4 regions of the Salinicola endophyticus genome follow, and region 1 is predicted to be linked to each of the others. Evidence: predicted binding sites of a transcription regulator. Region 1 holds the regulator's gene; each other region holds the start of a gene.
What was found. The regulator LexA, encoded in region 1, represses DNA repair genes until DNA is damaged. The targets are predictions, from matches to a motif close to TACTGTNTANNTANACAGTA.

Region 1 (4,190 bases):
GGCAACCGGCAGGGCCGGCGCCGCCTGGGGACAGAGGGCGGATCACTCCGCCTCGTTGAGGGCTTCCAAGCGGGCGTGGGTACGCCGCCAGCGCGAGATCACCGCCAGCGACTCGAGGCTCGGCCGGGCGCGGGCGTAACGCAGCTTGGCGATCCGCGGCGCCTGGCGTCCGCTGCACGCATCCACCACCTCCCGCGCCGCTGCGGGGTCATTGCAGATCACCGCCATGTCGCAGCCGGCGGCCCAGGCCGCCTCGGCGCGCGCCGCCGGCGTTCCGGCAGCGTGGGCCGCCGCCATGGTCAGGTCGTCGGAGAAGATCGCCCCCTTGAAGCCGAGCTCTTCGCGCAGCAGCCCCAGCCAGCTGGGCGAAAAGCCCGCCGGGCGCTCGTCGAAGGCAGGAAAGATCACATGCGCCGGCATCACCGCATCGAGCTTGCTCGCCAGCCGCGCAAACGGCACCAGATCGTGCGCGCGCAGCGCCTCCAGCGAGCGCGGATCCCGGGCCACCGCATGGTGCGAATCCTGACGCGCCCCGCCATGGCCGGGAAAGTGCTTGCCGATGGCGACCATGCCGGCATCGTGCAGGCCATCGATGAAGGCACCGGCCAGCGCCGCGACCACCTCCGGGTCGGGCGAGAAGCTGCGCGAGCCGATCGCCGGCGACTGGTCATCGTCGAGGTCGAGCACCGGGGCGAAGGTCAGGTCGAAACCGCACGCGGCCATCTCCATGCCCAGCAGCCAACCGGTGTCCAGAGCCAGGGCCAGCGCGGCCTCCGGCGCCTCGGCGAATTGCCGCCCCAGGGTCGCCATCGGCGGCAGCCGGGTCACGCCCTGCTTGAGCCGCTGCACGCGCCCGCCCTCCTGGTCGATGGCGACCAGCAGGTCCGGGCGGCAAGCGCGAATCTCACCGATCAGCGCCTGGGTGGTGCCTGCATCCGGGGTGTTGCGCGCAAACAGGATGACGCCCCCGACCTCGGGACGGGACAGCAGCCGCCGCTCCTCCTCGCGCAGTCGAGTGCCCTCGACGTCCAGCATTACCGGACCCAGCGGTTGTGTCATAGCCGTTACCTGAAACCGTGAAGCGCCCGATTCTAGACGACCCGCCGGCGTCATGACAGAGGTCGGCACTGCGGCGTCAGCTCGCTGCCGCCTCCGGCGGCTCCAGCGGTGCCAGCATGCCCGCCGCTACCACCGGCTTGAGTCGTCGGATCAGATCGCGCACGGTGACATGCTCGTGATACTCGTTGTCGGCGATATCGCGCAGCGCATCCAGTCCGGAGAGCGTGAATACCACGGTCCCGAGCATGAAGTGGAGGCGCCAGAAGCGCTCCGCCTCCGGCAACCCGGGCGTGGCCAGACGCAGGCAGGCGACGAAGCGGTGGAAGGTTTCGCCATAGTGCGCCTGGATATAGCGTCGCAGATGCCCCTGGGCCTGGGTATAGGCGAGTCCCAGGAGCTTCATGAAGATCTTGAGACTGTGGCGCTCCGCCGGTACCTCGAGCACGCTCTCGGCCAGGCGCTCGAGCAGCACCTCGAGGGGGATGGCCTGCCCGCCATAGTGACGCTCGAGCCCGTCGAGCGCGTGATTGAGGCGCTCGGAGAAGGGGTCGAGATAGCGCGCGAAGACCGCCTGGATCAGCGCCTTCTTGGAGCCGAAATGATAGTTGACCGCCGCCAGATTGACCTTGGCCCGGGTGGTGATGTTGCGCAGCGACGTCTCGGCGAACCCCTTCTCGGCGAACAACACCTCGGCGGTGTCGAGAATGCGGGTCACAGTGTCGGACTGAGCCATGGACTACCTCTTTCCTGTCGATATCGGCGGCTGTTCACGGGCATCGAACCTGCCGGCCAACGCCTGTCGAATCAGCTAAAAAACGCCTGTTTGAAACGCTTTCGAATCTAACCACCCCCGGCGCCACGGCACAATCGCGGCAAACGTCGAAGGCGCTCTGCGCTTTGCCCCCTTTCCCTGCCCAGCAGGACTGGATACAATTCCAGACTGTATACATGACCACGCCCTGACAGGCCCCGGGGAGACGCCCAATGTCGAGACCGCTCACCGCCCGGCAGCAGAACGTCTACGATTTCATCGTCAAGACGATGACCGAGTTCGGCTATCCACCCACCCGCGCCGAGATCGCCAAGGCGCTGGGATTCCGCTCTCCCAATGCCGCCGAGGAGCACCTGCGTGCGCTCGATCGCAAGGGTGTGATCCGCATGATTCCGGGGACATCCCGCGGGATCCGTCTGCCCGCTGCGGCCGGCACCCCGGAACCCACCGACCCCGCCGAAACCGGCCTGCCGATCGTGGGCAACGTCGCCGCCGGTAGCCCGATTCTCGCCGCCGAGCACATCGACCGCTACTGCCCGCTGCCGGCGGACTACTTCGCCCCCAGGGCCGACTACCTGCTGCGTGTGCGCGGGCTGTCGATGAAAGACATCGGCATCCTCGATGGCGACCTGCTCGCCGTGCATCGCACCCAGGAAGTGCGCGACGGCCAGATCGTGGTCGCCCGGCTCGATGACGAGGTCACGGTCAAACGCTTCCACCGGCACGGGCGCCGCGTCACCCTGCTGGCGGAAAACGCCGACTTCGCCCCCATCGAGGTCGACCTGGAACATCAGCAGCTGGATATCGAGGGTCTCGGCGTAGGCATCATCCGCGGCGGCAACGGCCTGGGCCTGCAGTAGACGCCAGCGGCCATGCGCAAGATCCTCCACGCGGACTGCGACTGCTTCTACGCCGCGGTGGAAATGCGCGACGACCCCAGGCTACGCGACCTGCCGCTGGCGATCGGCGGCAGTGCCGACAAGCGCGGGGTCATCGCCACCTGCAACTACCCGGCCCGGCGCTACGGCATCCATTCGGCGATGCCCACCGCACGCGCCCTGCGCCTGTGCCCCGAGCTCAAGCTGCTGAAGCCCGACTTCGATCGCTACCGCCGCGTCTCGCATGACATTCAAGCGGTATTCCACGAGCTGACCCCGCTGGTGGAGCCGCTCTCTCTCGACGAAGCCTATCTCGACGTCAGCGAGGTCACCCGTTTCCAGGGCAGCGCGACCTGGATGGCGCACTGGCTCAAGCAGGAAGTGCTCGCGCGTACCGGCATCGTGGTCTCGGTGGGCGTGGCGCCCAACAAGTTCCTGGCCAAGATCGCCAGCGACTGGGACAAGCCGGATGGCCTGTTCGTGATTCCCCCCGCACAGATGGCAAGCTTCATCGAGGGGCTGGCGGTCGACAAGCTGCACGGGGTCGGTCCTGCCACCGCCGCCAAGCTGGAGGGGCTCGGCATCGCTACCTGTGCCGAACTGCGCGCCCGGCCGCTGGAGCAGTTGCTCGACGCTTTCGGCAAGTTCGGCCAGCGCCTGCACGAGCTGGCCCACGGCATCGACGACCGCCCGGTCAACGTCACCCGCGAGCGCAAGTCGGTCAGCGTCGAGACCACCTACGACAGCGATCTGCCGGACCTCGCCCAGTGCCACCAGGCACTGGCACCGCTGATCGCGCGTCTCGACGAACGCCTGGCCCGCCATGGCAATCCCGACATCGGCAAGCAGTTCGTCAAGGTGCGCTTTCACGACTTCACCAGCACCACCCAGGAGACCGGCGCCCGCGGCGTGATCCACGCGCGCTTCCACGAGCTGCTGGAGAGCGCCTGGCAGCGCGGCGGCCGCCCGGTGCGCCTGCTCGGGGTCGGCGTGCGCCTGGCGCCGGAGGCCGAACAGCGCCAGCTCAGTCTGTTCGACGGCGAGCAGCCGACCTGACGCCGCAGGCGCGACGCCGGCACCGCACAGGGGCTCAGGAGAAGACGACGGTCTTGTTGCCGTGGATCAGCACGCGGTCCTGCAGGTGCCAGCGCAGGCCACGGGCGAGCACCGCCTTCTCCACGTCACGCCCCAGCCGAACCAGGTCCTGGGGTGTATGGCAGTGCGACACCCGCTGAATGTCCTGCTCGATGATCGGCCCCGCGTCCAGCTCCTGAGTGACGTAGTGGCAGGTCGCACCGATCAGCTTGACCCCGCGCTCGAACGCCTGGTGGTAAGGCTTGGCGCCGGCGAAGGACGGTAGAAAGCTGTGGTGGATATTGATGATGCGCCCGGCGTAGCGCTCGCACAGCGCCGGCGGCAGGATCTGCATGTAACGTGCCAGCACCACGCTGTCGGCTTCGGCCGCATCGATCAGCCGCTCG
Region 2 (4,190 bases), 1.8 Mb from region 1:
TCGCCCTTCGTTTCATGTCGTCCACGACGGTCTTAGACTCGACGTCTTCTCCATTGGCTTGCCCATCAATACCAGGTGAGAGATCACTAAAAATGGATAACAGGTCATCATCTAAGCTCCCGCCTGAAGCAATGCTTCCCGAAGAATCAGGAACATCTGTAACAGGAGAATCTTTATTCACTTGCACTGAAGTACTTTCTCCTGCTGCTTTCTTGGCTTCATGCTCTACGCTGGCGCCTATTTCCTGATCGCTGCTTTGTGGCTCCGGGTTGCTGTCCCCAACCTCATCGTAACCAAGTGTAACAACTTTTCCTTTAAAAGGCTCAGGCTTGTCACCCGTTCCCCAGATCAAAGTTGGGGAGATCTTGATCATGTTCAGCGAATAGGCCCAGTCTCCATCCGAGACTTGGCACTTCCATACCGACTTTCCTTCGGCAACCTCTTCTATCAACCCATGCGCTTGCAGCTCGCCGTATAAGCGAGTTAGATCCGAGGGAATGCTCTTCACGCCCTGGTCATAAAGATATGCTTTGAGTTCATTAACGGCTCTAGGTGATACCAGCCAAAGAGCCTCGTCCGTCAGCCAGGCCACACCGCCTTTCTGGTTAAGTTGAAACTGCTCCTTGACCATGTAGCGCAGCCCGTCAGCGAGCTTGCGTTGAAGCGATTCGACGGGCGCAGCGAGCGCCTGCAGCGGATCACCACCCATAGCCTTCGAGACGCTAGCGCGATCCGCCTGGTGTACGATTTCCGCAATGATGCCACCGCGGTCTGTGTGACCAGAGATGGTATAGGTGAGTAACCCGAACAGGCGGGGCTGCGACAGGAGCCAGTCAAGTACGTGCGGGCCCAGCACTTGCTGACATAGCATCGGGTTTAGCGCGGCGTGCAGGTTGTAGTCTCGCCCCGGACGGTATCGAACCCTGTACGGAGCGGGTATCGGACCGTGCCAGAGCCTCCAGGTCTTTCCATCCTCTAAATGAATCTCGATATCGACGAGCGTCTTCGCCACGTCATGCATCAATGCGGCGTAGATGATCGCCGCACTCCATAACTCTCCCGAAGAACTTTGATCTTCGGGCTTGGCCCCCGGGGGTAGCAGGTGACGCTGACGTAGCTTCAGCCCGTAGCACGCCATCTCTAACGCGTGATCGAGCATGCCTCCGGCGTAAGAGTGGTGATGAGACTCCGAGGCGGGAAGCTGCTGCACCAGCTCCGCATAGCGCTGAATCGGTGCCAGGATGTAGTCGTCGAAAGCCTCTTGGGTCAGCGATGTCGTGTCCCAGAGCATTTTGAGCATCTGCTGACGACGCGGTAAGGCGAGGAGTTCTGGTCCACTACTAGGGTACTCCAGCCCCAGCCCCGCTCCCTGCCGCCTCACCGAGCGCGCGCGTCCCCACGAGCGAAGTCGCTCTAGTAGCATCGATCTGTTCCAGCAGCTGAATGATCCGTCTATGAGGCCTGCTGCTTGCTGACGTGCGAAGGAGAAACGTTAATTCAGTTCGACGCGCATTCAGTGCTTCGCGAGCCCTCCCATTGGCAATCATTCGACAGCGCCTGGCTTTCTGATAGATACTGTACATGCATACAGTATTCTTAGGAGCACGCTGCCATGCCCTCATCGACGAAGCGCCAGCAGTCCTATCAAACCCTCGTCCGCCGCATCCAGCAGCAGCTCGCCAGGGCGCGCAATCGCGAGCAGTTCGAGGTCACGCTGTTCCGGCTAGATGAAGACGACCCGATCGCATGGGATCGCATACTCGACGAGTTCGACGAGCTAGATTACGTCACTGTCACCCGGGGCGGCCCCGCCGAAGCGCTGATCGCTTGGGACCCTACCGAAGCGGAGGCAGCGTCATGAACACCATCGTCGATGTCCTTGGCCAGGCCGACCTGGGCGCGCCGCGGTCTTCGATACCGCTCGCCGCAGGCGAGGTCCGCGCGGGCTTCCCGTCGCCGGCGGATGACTACCTCGAGACGACGCTCGACCTGAATGAACTGCTGATCCCGCACCCTACGGCGACGTTCTTCGTTCGGGCCAAAGGGCATTCGATGGAGCGTCACGGGATCTACGATGGCGATCTGCTGATCGTCGATCGCTCTCTTGAGGCGACGGTGGGAGATGTCGTGATCATGGCGGTGGACGGAGAGCTGACGTGCAAGCAGATGCAGAAAATTGGCCAGCGCTACTACCTGTGCTCGGGAAACGAGCACTTCCCGCCAATCCCGCTCGCGGGGTGTGAGTGCCATTGCTGGGGTGTGGTGACAGACAACGTCCATTCGCTGCGACGCGGGCGCTCCGGGAAGTGATCGGGCTCGTCGATTGCAACAACTTCTACGCGTCGTGCGAGCGGGTGTTCCGCCCTGACTGGGAAGGACGGCCGCTGGCCGTACTGTCGAATAACGACGGCTGCGTGATCGCTCGCTCGAACGAAGCTAAACAGTTGGTCGAGATGGGGGCGCCGGCGTTCAAGATCCCTCCCTCCGTACGGCGTGAGCTGATACTGGTCTCGAGCAACTACACCCTATATGGCGATATGAGCCGACGGGTGACCGCGACGCTCCGCGAGTTCACTCCCGACGTCGAGATCTACTCCATCGACGAGAGCTTCCTCGGGTTCGATGGATTCCGGATTGAGCGGCTCAAGGATCACTGCCAGCGGCTTCGATACGTCGTGCGCCGCAATACCGGTATCCCGGTGAGCGTCGGGCTGTCGACCAGCCGGACGCTGGCCAAGGTTGCCAACAAACTGGCGAAGAAAGTGGCCGTTTACGAGGGCGTGTGCCTACTTCAGCCCGATAGCGAGATCACCCGTCGGATCCTCGAGGACACACCCGTCACCGACCTGTGGGGCGTCTCCGGCCGCCTGGGCCAGCGGCTTAGTCAGATGGGGATCGTGACGGCATGGCAGTTGCGGGAGGCAGACCCGAAGCGGATCCGCGCCAGATTCAGCGTCGTGCAGGAACGACTGGTCTACGAGCTCCGTGGCATCGACTGCATCGACACCGACGACTATGGCGAGCCGAAGAAGAACATCATGACCAGTCGGTCGTTCGGGCGGCTGACGTCAGATCCGCAGGAAGTGCGTGCTGCCATCCGCGCCCACGCTGCCCGCGGCGCCGAGAAGCTGCGCAAGCAAGGCAGCGTGGCACGGGCGATTCAGGTTCACCTGAAAACGAACAAGCACCGCGAAGACCTGGCGCAATATTATCCCGCGCTGGTCGTGCAGCTCCCCCACCCCAGTAACGATACCCGCGTGATCGTCGGAGCCGCCCAAACAGCGCTGTCGCGCATCTGGCGCGACGGCTATCGCTACATGAAAGCGGGCGTGATGATGCTCGACCTCGTGCAGGCCGACTCTCTGCAGCACGATATCTTCGACTCCCCGGCGAGTGATGCCGAGCGTGAGCGATCGGCCAAGGTAAGCGCGGTGATGGACGAGCTGAACCGGCGTATGGGCCGCGGCACGGTGAGGCTAGGCGGCACGAGGGGCAGAGCGGATTGGAAGCTCAAGGCGGAGCTGCTGACGCAGCGCTACACCACACGATGGAACGAGTTGCCAACCGCAAAAACATAACCTTACATTGAAGCAAACATCAGGAAGGTTTTAGCTTTTCTAAGATTAGCTCTCGATACTCATCATTCAACTTTGAATTCAACTTTGCAGTGTCCTCTAATATCTTGCCACCCAGATAATCACGCAAACAAATCAGGCATTTGTAAAAATCAGGAATAACACCAGGATAGAAAGATAGACTTTGTTGGCCAGAGTTATCTTTAACCGAATAATCCCCTTCAGCACCAATAGCAATGTTCAAGCGAACATAGCCCGTACTAATCTCCTCGTGCGCATAAACACCATGCCTCTTATCAATTAGATTGTCGTGACAACTCCTTACATCGCTCTTCCCCCCAAAGACTTGTTCAGGTTTAAGCTGTAGCCTAGAAGAATTATTCTTGGCACCCAAAAACAATCTCGCATAACTCACTAACAGCCCGGCCAAAATATAGTCTGCATTAGTGGTGAGCTGCGGAAACACTGCCATCGCAACAAAACGTTTGCCGTTACTGCGTACCATCGATTGCAGCCTATCTAAATCGGTCTCGTTCTCAGTCGGATTGCTGGCATTTGAAATCGCATGCATTGCATCAAGAACATCAGCTGGGATGTCGACGCTACCAATTGGAT
Region 3 (4,190 bases), 560 kb from region 1:
GCGGCCGCTGGTTCGGGATTACCCCGAGGTCGAGCGGCTGGGCTGGACCCAGCAGCTCAGCGAGGCCACCGCGTACCAGGCGTGGCTGGATGCCGGCGAGCAGGGCGAAGCACCCGCCACCCCGGCGCTGGCGGGTATCTTGCGCGGGCGAAACGGCACCACCGGCACCGAGACCCTGGCGGATCTCTGCCGCGCCGTGCTGACGCGCGCGGATGCGATGATTCAGTGGCAGGAATTCACCGGCGTGCGCCACCGCGGCGAATGGACGATCAACGACGCCCAGACGCCCGATGAGGCGCTGGCGGTAACGTGGGAGAAGTTAGTGGCCGAATAGGCCAGAAGAGAGGAGCGACCGGCACGGGTGCTGCAACACCGCGCGCCGGACCCGACAAGCAGTCCATGCCTGCAAGCCGGCCAGGGCTCCCCGCCTCGCGCGAGGCGATGTGAGTCTAGGCCAACCGTCCACGCGACAACAGGCTTGACATGGCAATCAGCGACATTCGTTGCGGCCGCTGTAACCGCATGCTGGCGCGTGCCAGCGAATTTCAGCTACTCGAAATCAAATGCCCGCGGTGCGGGCACATTCACACCCAGAGGGCCACGAGCCCCAGGAATCGGAGTATCGCTCGTGGCCAAACCTATCATTCCCTGGATGGGCGGCAAGCGCCGTCTCGCTAAGCGTATCTCGCGGCTAATGCCGCCTCACCAGTGCTACGTCGAGCCATTCGCCGGTGGTGCTGCGCTGTTCTTTCTGCGTGAAGATCCGGCCCCGGTTGAGGTCATCAACGACCTCAACGGCGACCTGGTCAATCTTTATCGCGTCGTGCAAAACCACCTCGAGGAGTTTGTGCGCCAGTTCAAGTGGGCGCTGACGAGCCGACAGATTTTCGAGTGGGAGAAGATAACGCGGCCGGAGACGCTGACTGACATCCAGCGCGCGGCCCGATTCTACTACCTGCAGCGGCTTACCTTCGGCGGCAACCCGAGCAGCTACAATTTCGGCACATCCACGACGACTCGGCCAGGGCTCAATCTGCTGAGGCTAGAGGAAAGCCTCTCCGAGGCTCACTTGCGCCTTGCCCGGACGTTCATTGAGAACCTGACGTGGCAGGCTTGTGTCGAGCGCTACGACCGCCCTCACACGCTGTTCTACATGGACCCTCCCTATCTCGACACCGGGGGTTATGGTGTCGAGTTTGGCATCGAGCAGTATGAGCAAATTGCGGAGATGATCGGTCGGATCAAGGGGCGAGCTATCGTGAGCCTCAACGACCACCCCGAGGTGCGCCGGATATTCGCTGGCTATCACATCGAGTCGGCCGACATCCGCTATACCGTGGGGGCGGGTGCAGCCAAGTCGGCCAAGGAGGTGCTTATCTGCAGCTGGCCTGTGGCGTAAATATGAGCGAGCGGTCGCTGTTGGCGATGCTACCAGCGCTTGATCTCGCCGCTGATCAGGTCCATGCACCGCGGCCCCCATAGGGACTCAGCCGCCGCCGGGCGCCAGAACATGAACCGGATCTGCGCTTGGCCGGTATTGAGCATGATGTGAGCGTGGGTGCCGATCGCCAGCCGGTCGTCCTGGTCAAGCTCGTCGATGCGGCACCGGCCCGAGTAGACGAGCTGTGCATGGGTCGCGTGGTACTCGATCCACTGGTCAGCCGGCGGCCGGCCCTCGTGCCAGCCGCGGTCGCGCCGGGTCTGCGCCCAGCTCTCAAGCGCCGCTCGATAATTCATCGCTCTCGCCCTCCAGCAGCTCCCGCCCATCACGTCCACACCAGCAGCAGTGGACGCCCGCCAAAACATCGCCGGCGAGCACGAAGCCGGCGATCTCTTCTCTCGCCTCGGTACTCTCTCGGGTTCCGCATGCACCGCATTCGACCTCTACCCATCCAGCGCCGATGGTGACTTCGATCACATCGCCGCCTCGGCCTCGGCCGGATTCCAGCTCACCAGCGCCTCGCCGTCGGCGGTGCGTGTCACTGTCACATAGTCGACGGTCTCGAACTCCTCGAGCAGACGATCCCAGTCTGCCGGGCTCTCGGTGTCGAAGCGCTCCAGTCGCACCTGCGTCGCCCCGCGGTTGTTGGCGCCGGTGATCTGGTGCCTTACGCGCTCGGCGAGCAGCTCATAGCTCGAGGGTTTGCGTGGCTTGGCCATCTGGTGATGCCTCCCAATTACTGTATTTGCATACAGTATCGCGAAGGAGTTGGCGAGTGTCGACTGGCTTGCGTGGTGGCCGCGATGTGAAGGGTGGGATAGATGGCGGGTAGGTGCTTTGGTGTAGCGTGACTATTTCGTGCGCTACGGCGTCGCAAAATCGCGTGGTTACGTCACGTTCTGTCGTGTGGTCACGGGGCCGCATGACCTAAGCGATTGATTTTAAAGTGTGTGAATAATGGCGCTTCGCCCTCCTAAGGGGCAGGTCATAGGTTCGAATCCTATCGGGGGCACCAAGTGACCTTCCTCACTGTCCCGCTTTTTGCTACCCGCTAGGCCCCACCAAACTCGGCATATGCAGGGTATGCAGTCAGGTATAGCTCTCCGTTCGACGCGCAGCCATCTACCCACGTGCCGCTAGGTATCCGAAAGATCGAATATACCAAGCCGTCTTGGCTCTCTCGGGACATCAAGAGGGCTCAACTCTGTATGAAGGCCCAGAAGACAGCGCCGATCATCAGCAGAGCGAAGGTGAGACGTAGCAACCGGGAGAAGAGAGGGCGCTGCACAAGGGGCCGAATGGCGCCGCCGACGCACATCCAGAAGATATTGGTGAACACGGCAACCGCCAGGCAAACCCCCATGGTGGCCACATAAGCGATGGCCGCTGGCGAGATCGGCAGCAGAAACTGCGAGTAGATCACCAGTAGTACCGCGTAGGACTTCGGGTTGAGCACGTTGAGCAGGACACCATCGCGCATCGTCAGGCGGGCGCCTTCGGCTGCGTGAGTGTCGAGTGGCGTGGTCGCGATGCGGTAGGCGAGGTAGAGCACATAGAGCCCGCCCACGATCTGTAGTGTCAGCTTCGCACTCGGCCAGGCTGCCAGTAGCGCCGCCAGACCCAGGGCAGCGGCCACCATCGATATCGCCAGCCCGGTCAGAATGCCCACATAGAGCGAGAGCGTCTTGCGCACCCCAAAGGTGGCGGATGTCGCCACGATGGTCATGGGGCCCGGCCCCGGAGAGCCGAACAACAGCATTGCCGTCATGGCGAGCGTGGTGAGTGGCGACATGAGCCTTCATCTCCGAGTGCGGTCTCTCGCAGCGACACCGGCGATGACATGTCATCGCCGTTCGGAACCGATCAGTACCGTTTGCGTAAGACGGTACTGATCATTACCATCCCATGTCAATCTCACAGAAGGGATAAACCATGCCGACACAGGCGCGTGAACGACTGATAGCGACAGCGGAAGCGCTCTTCTACCAACGCGGCATCCAGGCGGTCGGCATCAGCGAACTGATCGACACCTCCGGCGTGGGGCGTGCGTCCTTCTACCGTCACTTCGACAGTAAGGATGCCCTGGTGCATGCGGTGCTACGCCACCGCAATGAGAGGTCCCTGGCCGCCTTCGAGGCAGGTCTTGCCGGAAGCGATGGCTCGCCTCTGGGTGTGTTCGATGTGGTCGCCGAGCGCTACGGGCAAGCCGATTTTCGGGGCTGTGCCTTTATCAACGCCATGGTCGAAGCCGCCGACCGGGGCAGCGAGACCCACCGCATCGCCAGAGCGCACAAGCTGGCTCAGATAGAGATCATCGCTCGCCAGCTCCGGCAAGCCGGCTACTCACCGAGCGAAGAGCTTGCCAGTGATTTTCAGCTACTGATCGATGGCGCGGTCATGGGCGTACTACGCGAAGGCAATCTCGAACCGGTCGAGAGAGCCAAGCAGATAGCGGCCAGACTGCTGAGTCTGTAAGCATCACCTCATCCGTAGTGATGGTTCCCCAAGCATGCTCAGCCCGCGATAGGAGCGGGGTGCGATAGCCTCAGTGCCCCCTGGGTTGCACTGGTGGCCAATCTTGATCATCTACTGCTTCCCGAGCCAGTCTCCCTCTCGCACGATCAGAACCCCGCCCGGCCCGTGAGCTAAAGGAGGTAGCAATTGCGCAGCCTCCGACAAACCATACGTTGTACTCCCACTGGTGCTGATATGAGCCTTGGGTAGCGCCAAGAATTTATCTAAATATCTG
Region 4 (4,190 bases), 1.9 Mb from region 1:
GCGCTGGAAGCTGAAGGCCGAGAGACAGTGCAGCTCGGCGTAGGCGTTGGCCTCGTGGCCCGGCGATTCGTGGGCGCCCGAAGCCGCGCCCGGGGGCGTTGCCCCGTCCTGGGCGCCCGCAGCCGCGCCGGGGGCCATTGTCTCGTCGCCGTGGGCGGCCGCGCCGGCATCGTTGGCGGCATCGCCGGGCGGCCAGGCAGGCGGGCGGCTCATCCGAACCACCCGTGCAGATGAAAGCCCTCACCGCCGGGCTCGCGCCAGACCCAGGCGTGGCGGCCGTCATGCCACTCGGCCAGATAGTAATCGCGACGCACGTCGTCACCATCCCACCAGCCGCTCTCGATCCGCTCGGGCCCGGCCAGCAGCCGGGCGATACCGGGCTCCGCCGGGGGCATCTCGGCGAGCAGCCAGCCGGGGCGCAGTCGGGCCTCGGGGGTGTCGGTGGCGCGCGGACCGGCGGCGGCGAACACGGCGGCCTCGGGGCGGTGCTCGCGATGCTCGACCAGCGGCTTCAGCGCCGCCTCGCCCAGCCGCGCCACCAGCCGCTGATGCAGCGCCGCCCAGGCCTGGGCCTGGCGCGCGGGGCCGGCCAGCAGCTCGCGGCGCACCGGGGCATAGGCAGTGAACCGCGAGGCCGCCAGGGTCACGCTCAGCACCGGCCCTTCGAGACGCACCCGCTCGAGCTGCGCGCGGGTCAGTTCGAGCAGCGTCTCGGCGTCGCGCTGGGGGGCCAGCAGGCCAACCTCGAAGCGCTGCGCCGGGCCACCCTCCAGCCCCAGCACCAGGCTGAAACGCTCGACCCCGGCATCCTGGCCGCGCAGGAAAGCGCTCAGCTCCTGCAGCAGGCGTTTGAGCGGAAAGGCCAGCCCGGCGATGGCGTGCACCGGGCGTTCGAACTCGAAGCTGCGCGAGAAGTGCATCGCCGGGCGATAGACCGCCAGCGCCAGCGGCCACTCCCCGCGCAGCTCGCCGAGATGGCGCATCACGCCGCCACCGAAGCGTCGCGCCAGCGCCGGGCGCGGCAGCGTGAACAGCTCACCGAGCCGCCGGAAGCCGCTGCGGTTCAGGGTCTGCACGCTCTCCGCCGTCAGCCCGCTGCGCGCCAGCGGTAGCCTCGCCAGCGCCGCTTCCAGCCCGGCATCGTCCACCGCCAGGCCATCGTGGGCGTTGGCCAGCACCCGCGCCGCCGCCGGATTGGGCGCCACCACCAGGCGGTGGGTAAATCCCAGCGCGGCGAGCTCACCGCGTAGCCGCGCCTCGAACGTCGGCCAGGGGCCGAACAGGGCCAGACTGCTGGCGACCTCGAATACCAGCGCATGCGGATAGTCGAGACTCACCTGACCACTGTAGGCGTAGGCCCAGGCGGCCAGACGCTGGCGCCAGCGCTCCACCGCCGTGGCCTCCAGCGGGGCGCATTTCAGCGCCGGGCAGAAGGCCTCGGCCAGCCCACGCGGCTGGCCGGGTTTGACCCCCTGGTCGCGCGCGGCCTGATTCGCGGCACGAATACGCTGGCGCGGCGGCGCGCCCTCCAGCAGCGCGAAAGGTGCCGTGGGGTCGTCGCGGCGACGCAGCGCCCCCTCCAGCGCCAGCCGCGGAAACAGCAGACAGGCCCAGCGCACGGCGTCACGTCCCCGCGCCGAAGGCGATGTGCGTGGCGCGCGGCCATCCGCCGCGACACTTGAGCAATTCCAGCGCCGGCGTGCGCCCGGTGCCCGGCGGGTGGAGGCGCAGTCGCAGCGCCGCCGGCGACGCCTCGCTGGCGCGCGCCAGCGGCCGATGCACGAAGCCCAGGGTATCGCCGCTCGCCGCGGCCACCTGCAGCCGGCGCAGCGCGCGCGCATCGGCCTGCGGCAGCCACGCCAGCACCGCCGCACAGCAGCCGGCCCGCAGGCACTGCTCGGTGGCCCAGAGCGCTTCGCGCCCGCTCACGTCGAGCCAGTGGCAGTGGTCGAGTTCGATCCCGGCGCGCCGCCAGGCCGCCGGATAGGGCAGCGCCGGCGGCGCCACCAGCACCACCGGCCGCTGCTCGCGGGTCAGACGCGCCAGCAGCGGCCACAGCAGCGCGAGCTCCCCGCTGCCGGCACCGCCACAGAGCAGCTCGCTGATCGCCCCGCGCGGCCAGCCGCCCGCCGGCAGCACCGCATCCAGCGCCGGGTGACCACTGGCGATCGCGCTGGCAGGGGCCTCGGCGGCGCTCTCCTGGGCGCGCCAGACGACGCGGCTATCGAGCAGCCGATCGAGCGCGCTCACCGCCCGCGGCTCCGGCAATGGCAACGCCAGGCACACCGGAGGCGGCAGCTCGCGTCACCGTGACGGCAAAGCTGACGATGACACTCAGACATGGGCGACATCCCCCTGGCCTTCGAAGGGGATAGTGTCGCTCACAAACCCAAATACTGTCTATATATACAGTATTAATGACATGACATCGCTCAGCAGCCCGGCTACCGCGCGGGCAGGCAACGTCTGATCGAACGAATCTTGAACGAACGCATGGACCGCACGGGCGCGCCCCGGCAAGCGCCGGGGAAAAGGAAGAGAGAAGACAGAGAGAGCGGGATTCGAGAGAACGGCGTCCGAGAGCGCGGAACCGAGAAGGCGTGTGCGTCAGGCCGAGGACGAGGGGGTATTGGGCACCCGTAGCGTGCCCAGGCTGCGCTTGATCGCCTTGAGCTGGTCGCTGATCTGCGGGCCGCGGTTCTTGGCCACGCCCACCGCCAGCACATCGATGGTCAATAGATGCGCGATACGCGAGGTCATGGGGATGTAGACCTCGGTATCCTCCTGCACGTCCACCGGCAGCACCAGACTCACCTCATGGGCCAGCGGCGAGTCGCTGGGACACAGCCCGATCACCGTGGCCCCCGCCTTGACCGCGGTCTTGGCGCTGGCCAGCAGCGCCCGGGTGCGTCCGGTCTGGGAGATCGCCACCACCACATCGCCGACCTTCAGCGTCGCCGCCGACATCGCCTGCATGTGCGGATCGGCGTAGGCCGAGGTCTGGATCTGCAGGCGGAAGAACTTGTGCTGGGCGTCGGCGGCGACCACGCCGGAGGCGCCATAGCCGTAGAACTCGACCCGATTGGCCACCGCCAGCGCGGCGATCGCGCGGCCCAGCGCCTCGTTGTCGAGGCTGTCGCGTACCTGCTCGAGGGTCTCGATGGTGGTATCGAAGATGCCGTGGGAGAACTCGGAGACGCTCTCGGCATCGGTCAGCGAGAACTGCGCGTACTGGCTGCCCTTGGCCATCATCTGGGCCAGCTTGAGCTTGAACTCCTGGAAGCCGGCCATGCCCATGGCGCGGCAGAAGCGCACCACCGTCGGCTCGCTCACCTGGGCTTCGCTGGCGAGATCGGTGATCCGCATCAGGATCACTTCTTCGGGGTGGCGCAGCACGAAACGGGCGACTTTCTGCTCGGAGCGCCGCAGGCGATCCATGTGCACACGCAGTTCGTCGAACAGCGAACGGCTCATGCCCATCCCTCGTATCGCAGCATTATCGGTCTCGCTTTAGCGTGGGGTGGCTAGGGTCTATACGAAAACTGCCTGCGCTCGGCAATACGGCGTTAAAAATCGGCTCAAAATGCTCATTTACACCCCGTAAACTCCGCTTTTTCGTCGATTTTTGCCTTGTCTTACCTTCGCTCGCCGACTTTTCGTACAAACCCTAAGTATGCCCCACTCGCCGGGCGGGAGCACGCGCCCACCGGGCGCCGAAAAAGGGAAAAAAGTCGGACGTCACGATCTTGTAAAGTTGGGTATAGTATGCATGTCGGGCACCCAACCCGATGACCTGAGGATGCCAGGAGATTCGATCAATGAAGGACATTGAAAATCTTCACGCCCTGAAGAGCGAAATTTTCGACATTTTCATGCATCTCGAAGTCGACGAGCACGAGCAGCGCAAGCGTCGCGCCGCGGTACGCTACCTGAAGGCGCGTCGCGGTATCGAACAGCGCGCGGAGAGGCGCCGTCTGCAGCAGCATATCGCCGAGCTGCCCGACTAGGGCGGTTCGTCCGGCACATCAGGCGCCCCGCTGAGGGGGTGTCTGGCCCTCGGGGCAGCGCCACGCGGCCGCTGCCCTGCCCCTTCTTTCGCGCCGATGCCGGCGCTAAAACGACACCGGGGCCCGGGAGCATCATGCTCCCGGGCCCCTGCCGTTTGCGTCTTTCAGCTTGTGAAAACAGGC

Region 2: ABV408_RS02600 (DUF1654 domain-containing protein) is a predicted target of LexA. The motif match lies at 1,574-1,593, and genes of this name have one in related genera.
Region 3: ABV408_RS13155 (DUF1654 domain-containing protein) is a predicted target of LexA. The motif match lies at 2,179-2,198, and genes of this name have one in related genera.
Region 4: imuA (translesion DNA synthesis-associated protein ImuA) is a predicted target of LexA. The motif match lies at 2,395-2,414, and genes of this name have one in related genera.

Annotation. Positions count from the first base shown of each region.
Region 1 covers NZ_CP159578.1:2,370,956-2,375,145, forward strand. Annotated here, with positions in the region: gene nagZ (beta-N-acetylhexosaminidase) at 43-1,059, opposite strand; gene ABV408_RS10725 (TetR family transcriptional regulator) at 1,136-1,792, opposite strand; gene lexA (transcriptional repressor LexA) at 2,044-2,691, shown strand; gene dinB (DNA polymerase IV) at 2,704-3,765, shown strand; gene purU (formyltetrahydrofolate deformylase) at 3,800-4,190, opposite strand, start outside.
Region 2 covers NZ_CP159578.1:538,999-543,188, reverse strand. Annotated here, with positions in the region: gene mobH (MobH family relaxase) at 1-1,300, opposite strand, end outside; gene ABV408_RS02600 (DUF1654 domain-containing protein) at 1,613-1,861, shown strand; gene ABV408_RS02595 (translesion error-prone DNA polymerase V autoproteolytic subunit) at 1,858-2,310, shown strand; gene ABV408_RS02590 (Y-family DNA polymerase) at 2,307-3,578, shown strand; gene ABV408_RS02585 (hypothetical protein) at 3,598-4,190, opposite strand, start outside.
Region 3 covers NZ_CP159578.1:2,930,336-2,934,525, reverse strand. Annotated here, with positions in the region: gene ABV408_RS13175 (hypothetical protein) at 1-334, shown strand, start outside; gene ABV408_RS13170 (Com family DNA-binding transcriptional regulator) at 484-678, shown strand; gene ABV408_RS13165 (DNA adenine methylase) at 629-1,399, shown strand; gene ABV408_RS13160 (hypothetical protein) at 1,429-1,737, opposite strand; gene ABV408_RS13155 (DUF1654 domain-containing protein) at 1,915-2,160, opposite strand; gene ABV408_RS13150 (LysE family translocator) at 2,640-3,233, opposite strand; gene ABV408_RS13145 (TetR/AcrR family transcriptional regulator) at 3,374-3,916, shown strand.
Region 4 covers NZ_CP159578.1:4,238,833-4,243,022, forward strand. Annotated here, with positions in the region: gene ABV408_RS19095 (error-prone DNA polymerase) at 1-213, opposite strand, end outside; gene ABV408_RS19100 (DNA polymerase Y family protein) at 210-1,619, opposite strand; gene imuA (translesion DNA synthesis-associated protein ImuA) at 1,624-2,250, opposite strand; gene hexR (transcriptional regulator HexR) at 2,608-3,474, opposite strand; gene ABV408_RS19115 (PA3496 family putative envelope integrity protein) at 3,819-4,007, shown strand.